Regions from separate parts of the Microbacter margulisiae genome, predicted to be linked through region 2. Evidence: riboswitches for the same ligand, from Rfam matches in the RefSeq annotation. Region 2 holds a riboswitch; the other holds the start of a gene.
What was found. Region 2 has a riboswitch for cobalamin ahead of FHX64_RS06060 (TonB-dependent receptor plug domain-containing protein). Riboswitches for the same ligand answer to the same signal wherever they lie in the genome.
Positions count from the first base shown of each region.

Region 1 (3,218 bases), 990 kb from region 2:
AGTCAGGATATGTTTAGAAAGGAAAAGAAGAGGAATCGGTTCTGTTTGAATATCCGTTGATATGGCTGGCGTCTTCATCATACCTCCGTAAAGGTAAAGATCATTGCCATCCCTCCTTAATCATCTGGCTGCATGGTTTTATAGATGTATTCCATATCTACATGCTGACGGATATGAGCTGCCAGTTTATCGTATTGTTCTTCTTTAAAAGCCGGATAATCGAAAGTAACGGATTTACCGGATTTATATCCGGGCACCTGGCGGAGGATATATCCGACAGTTTCTGTATGGTCAAAAAAACCATGCAGGTAGGTACCAAAAGTCTTTTCATTCCGGAAGTAACCATCACTCACTCCACTGTCAAGGAGACAAAGCGGCGAGGGTTGTTCTGCAACCGTCTCTCCCATATGGATTTCATATCCTGTACAATCGGGTTTGGTGCCGAGAAAAGAAAAATGACAAGCTTCTGTCTTTTTTTCCCGTGTTAGTATAGTTCGTACCGGTAAAAGCCCCAGACCTTGCATTACAGCCACATCCCCTTCTATCCCCAAAGGATCTTCCACCCAATTCCCCATCATCTGGTAACCGCCGCAAATGCCATAAACCGATTTTCCTATAGCATGCTGCTGCAAGATTGCCTTAGCCATCCCTGACTGACGGAGGTAGTTAAGATCGTCGATGGTGTTTTTAGATCCCGGCAACAGGATGATATCGGCATCCGCCAGTTCCTCAGGATGGGATGCATAAAACAGATGGACATCGGGATGCTGTTCCAGCATGTTGAAGTCAGTAAAGTTTGATAAATGCCGCAATAAGACAACGGCAATCGTAACCTTCCCTACCCTGTCCTTTTCTTTCCGGTATTCAAGGGTTACCGAGTCTTCCTGGTCAATATGAATATCATGGAAATAAGGAATAACTCCCACAACAGGCACTCCGGTCAGCTCTTCCAACATTTTCTTTCCATCTTCAAACAACGCCATATCACCCCTGAACTTATTGATGAGAACTCCTTTGATCAACTTCTTCTGAGTTTCGGGTAAGAGCTGAATACTTCCATACACACTGGCAAAAACTCCTCCGCGGTCAATATCGGCAATCAAGAAAGTCGGTGCATTCAAAGCTTCTGCCACGCGCATGTTGGTAATATCCCTGTCCCATAAATTTATCTCCGAAATGCTACCTGCCCCTTCTATTACCAAGGGATTGAATTCCTTCGTCAAGCGATGGCAGGCGGCCATTGCCTGTAGAAAAAGATCATTGCGGTCGGTCTGGTTAAAGTACTGATGTGCGGATTGGTTTCCTATAACTTTTCCGTTAAGCACGACTTGCGAAGAGGTATCGTCGGTTGGTTTCAGTAATACCGGATTCATATCTGCACGGCAGGGAATGCCGCAGGCCTCTGCCTGTGTCGCCTGAGCCCGTCCAATCTCCAGCCCATCCGGCGTTGCATAACTGTTGAGCGACATGTTTTGTGCTTTAAAAGGCGCAGGATGAAAACCATCCTGTTTGAATATCCGGCAAAAAGCAGCATTGATTACACTTTTGCCTACATCGGAACCGGTTCCGACAAACATCACGGGTCGAAGTTGCATACTCATTTCTTATTTAATCATTACTCTCTATTCGAATATGGCAGGAGTAATACTAATCCATCTGCCGGGATGGCCTGAAGTGCCGGTATATGAGCACTGGCAGCTCTTCCGGCTCATTTCCATATGCAAAGCCTACCATTTTCAGTCTCTTCGATCAGCTTTTGTTTTTAGCAACCTTCCCGGCTTTGGGATACTGATAAACAGTGGCAATGGTAATTCAGATACGTTTATGGAATTGACAGCTGCAGATACAGCACCGGAGTAGTTCATTCCGTGATGAAGGCACCGGACTCACTCTTTCGATCATTCCCTGCATTAAGCAATGATCGCCAAATGCGTTGACAAAAGTACTCAAAGTAGTGGGATAGCCAAATTATGATTGCGTCAATATTATTGATCGTAAATCAGCTGTAATTATACAAATTCTAAAAATCAAAGATCAAATCATATCGCCACATCCTGCTTTATCGTATCTTTGCCACGTGAGATTTAAGCGGAGTACCTGTATTTATATTGCTTTTGCTGTGATACAATACTCCTTCTCTAACATCTATAATTTGAAAATAAGACAATATGTATAAATTAGGCATTTTAGGTTTAGGCGAGGGACGCAGCACAATGTCTGCTGCATTGCAAAGCGAAAAATGGATATTACAAAAGGTTTGCGACATGAACGAAGCGTTGTGTAAACAGCGCGCCAAAGAGTTCGATTTCTATCATTACACAACCCGGTATGAAGATTTGCTGAATGATCCTGAAATTGATGTGATCGGGATTTATACGCCTGATAAATGGCATGCCGATCATATTAAAATGGCTCTTCAGGCCGGAAAACATGTAGTTTGTGCCAAACCCCTTCTGGATGATCTGAGCCAGGCCCGGGAGCTGATAGAACTTTCAGAAAAAACAGGGAAAAAAGTATTTGTGGGCCAAAGTAGCCGCTTCTTCGAACCGATGAGACGTCAACGAACAGATTATCTGGCAGGAGAAATAGGCGACCTGGTCACCGTGGAAGCTTATTACCATGCCGACCAACGCTGGTTTCTGGCAAAAGGCTGGTCGCTCGAATCTTCCTTTAAATGGCTTTACGGCGGACTCAGCCATCCTGTTGATTTGGTTCGCTGGTATTTGCCCGATATTGTGGAGGTAATGGGTTATGGCATGCTAAGTCCCAATGGAAAAGCAGGTGGCCTTAAAAATGCAGACACCATGCACTTCATCCTGAAAGCCGCCGATGGACGTATTGCCCGGGTAAGTGGTGTTTATTCATGCCCCATTCAACCCACTTTACGCGACAGCGAGATGAGTTGCATTCTACGTGGTACGGAAGGTTCCAGCCAGGGAGATTATATGGATCTTCGATATGCCATTACCACCTCCTCCGGTGAAGAAAAAATAATCACTTTTGAACATAAACTGAAACATTTTTTCCGCTTTGAAGGTAAATCACACCATGCAGGAGAATACCAGAATTATTATGAATATTTTGCTGATTGTCTTGATTCCGGAGAAACAGCTTATCCCGACCTGCGGGAAGGAATCGGAACAGTAGCCATTATGCAGGCCATGGATGAGTCCTTGCGCACCGGACTACCCGTCAAACCTAAAAACATTTTATGATGT
Region 1 is NZ_JACHYB010000001.1:526,030-529,247, reverse strand. It holds gene FHX64_RS02255 (cobyric acid synthase) at 117-1,601, opposite strand; cobalamin riboswitch at 1,677-1,945, opposite strand; gene FHX64_RS02250 (Gfo/Idh/MocA family protein) at 2,169-3,215, shown strand.
Region 1: another riboswitch for cobalamin. It lies ahead of FHX64_RS02255 (cobyric acid synthase); the one in region 2 lies ahead of FHX64_RS06060 (TonB-dependent receptor plug domain-containing protein).

Region 2 (3,218 bases):
CTTGGCAATGGCCTTACTGCCTATAAACATTTTGCTTATTATTTGGGGTTATACCATACATTCTGAATGCCGGTAACGTGGATAGATGAATGCAAAGCAATATCTTTGCATTCTTTTTAGCGGTTTCAGCATCGGGGATTGAGGATGTCCCGGAATTGTCATATCAATAAATCAGCGTTGTAATGAGTTTGCAAGAAGATATTTTTCATCGTACGGAGTTATTACTTGGAGCAAAGGCAATGGCCTGTTTAGCCGAAAAGAAAGTAATCATTTTTGGTATTGGCGGAGTGGGAAGCTGGTGCGCGGAGGCGTTGATCCGCAGTGGCATTATATATCTGACGATTGTGGACAGCGATCGTGTAGATGTGACGAATGTCAACCGGCAATTGCATGCAACTACCGAGACTCTCGGGGAATTAAAGACGGAGGTGTTTAAACAGCGTTTATTGAGTATTAATCCTGATGCGCAAATCACCGCTATAGCCAACCGCTATAATGCATCCACCTCTGCTTCGTTTGCGCTGAATTCATATGATGTTATTATTGATGCAATTGATAGCCTCGAGGATAAAATGCATCTGATTCTGGAAGCGACACACACTTCGGCTCTGTTTTTTTCTTCGATGGGAGCTGCCTGGAGACTGGATCCGACGCGTGTCAGGGTTGCTGAGTTTTGGAAGGTGCAAGGGTGTCCTCTTGCGTCTTCTTTGCGTACGCGGTTCCGTAAGCAATCTCTTTTCCCTGAGAAAAAATTTCTGGCAGTTTACAGTGATGAGCATGTTATCGGGCCGAAAGATAAAATAACAAACGAGGCTAATTCTGCTTTAAAACCTGCCCATCGTGAAAATGGATCGGTCGTTTATGTGACCGCTGTTTTTGGATTTACCATTGCCAGTCTGGTAGTCAAAACATTAATGTCATCAGTCTAAAGGCAGGAATCAGTAGACTAAAGTCGAAGGTTTAAAGTCAAACAACGGGTTGAAAGTTTAAGGTGTAAAATTGAAAGTGTAAAAAAACAACAGGTCGAAAGTCTAAAGACAATCTGTTATGGGAATTTTGGATCAACTGGATTGCTGATTTCCAGAGTTCAATAATTCTTCTTATAACTTCCTTAACTTCTCATCTTCCATTATCTTCAGATTTTCATTGTCAATTTTCAATTGAATGCGTCTTCCCGTAACTTTTTTAACTTCCAGATTGTCATTGCTGTCTACGTATCTCTCAAAATATTCTTTCCATCTTTTTAGCTGAATCAAAAATTAGTCTTACCTTTGCCGGTGCATTGGTTCGCCGACGGTGCATTCGTGCCGGGCGATGAAAAGGGAATCAGGTGAAATTCCTGGACAGTCCCGCTACTGTAAGTCCTATGCAACGTTTCAACACAATCTTTAGCCACTATTTCCGAGAAATGGGAAGGCTGTTTGAAACGAGGATAAGTCAGGAGACCTGCCATGCAAATAAACAGGTAAAGCTTTCGAGGAAAGAGCTTCTAACCAAATGAGAATCTGCAAGGCTTCCATTTGATTTTGCATTCCCGTGAAAGCTGTTTGAATGTCAAACAGTTTTTTTTATGTCATTTTATTTGCATTTTGACCGCAGTAAGCTTTCTGTGTTGCATCATAGCACAAGAAAGATCATGTTATTTGTGTGCCTTTCGCTTGGTATATGCTCTTTAAAGGCGCAAAAAGACAGTGTGCATGTGATGAAGGAAGTCACCGTCACAGCAATACCGCTGCCTCACCTGGCAAATACAAGTGTACCTGTACAAACATTTAATGCCGCCAATATTGCCGGTATGGATGCGCTGCAATTGTCAGACGTGGTTAAACATTTTGCAGGCGTTACCGTAAAAGATTACGGAGGCATCGGAGGATTAAAGACTGTTTCAATCCGGGGATTGGGGCCAACGCATACGGCGGTCAGTTATGACGGACAATTGATGAGTGACGCCCAAAACGGAGAAATCGATTTGGGTAAACTATCTCTGAGCCATGTACAGGAAATCTCATTAGCCAACGGAGATGACGAAGATGTGCTGGAAAGCGCCAGAGCTTTCGCTGCGGCAGGATTATTGTCGGTGGTGACAAAGAGGCCTCATCTGGATTCATTGCATTGCATTAAGGGAGAAGCTGCTTTTCAGACCGGTTCTTTTGGATGGGAGCATCCTACTTTTTGGATGGGCAATCGCCTGAGCCGTCATCTTTCTTCAACCCTGTTCCTGGAGTCCCAATATGCCAATGGCCGTTATCCTTTTACAATTCATAACGGGGATTCCATTCAACATCTTCAACGGACGAATGATGATGTGCATCTATACCACGGAGAAGCCAATTTGTTTTATATCCCGGATTCGTGCCATCGGTTGACTGCCAAGATATTTGCTTCCAACGGAGTTCGCGGATTACCCGGCGCTGTTATTTTCTATAATCCTTATGCAGCCCAGGGGCAACGGCTTTATGATCAGGATTATTTTGTGCAAGCCCGGTTTGTATCTATATTATCAACGCAAAGTAGTTACGCCCTGGGAGCAAAAGCCGAAAACAGCTATTCGCGTTATGTGGACCCTTATTTTTTGAATGCTGCCGGAGGACTTGATAATCGCTTTCGTCAGCAGGAATATGATTTGTCGGGAGCATATGCCCGGACATGGAGTCGCTTGCTGAATCTCTCCTTAGCCAGCGATTTTGTCTATAATCATTTGAATGCTAATCTGGCGCAATTTGCACAGCCAAGTCGTTTTTCTTCCTATACTTCGGTGAAAGAGCGGCTTCATCTGAACTCCTTTCATGCAGAAGCGGCCTTGTTATCTACGTATATTGCCGACCGGGTTGCGTTGGGAAGTGAATCTCCCCATCATTTCCGTTTGTCGCCGATGCTTAGTGTCAGTGCAGAACCTTTTCAGATTGCACATTGGCAGTGGAGGGCGTTTTATAAAGAGACATTCCGTATGCCCACATTCAATGAACTCTATTATACCGGTATTGGGAATACGCGTCTGAAGCCTGAGGTAGCGCAGCAATTGAATGTTGGTACGTCGTACTGGACATCGGGACAGGCTGGTTATTTATCCGTTTCTCTTGATGGATATTACAACCGAGTGCTTAATAAGATTGTAGCAGTGCCTTCGGGCAACCTGTTTATTTGGTCGATGTTGAATTTAGGATTGGTTTCGATTCACGGGATGGATTTGTCGTGCCGTAGCGAAATTCGTCTGACCG
Region 2 is NZ_JACHYB010000001.1:1,518,933-1,522,150, reverse strand. It holds gene FHX64_RS06070 (hypothetical protein) at 1-66, shown strand, start outside; gene FHX64_RS06065 (tRNA threonylcarbamoyladenosine dehydratase) at 183-929, shown strand; cobalamin riboswitch at 1,266-1,468, shown strand; gene FHX64_RS06060 (TonB-dependent receptor plug domain-containing protein) at 1,571-3,218, shown strand, end outside.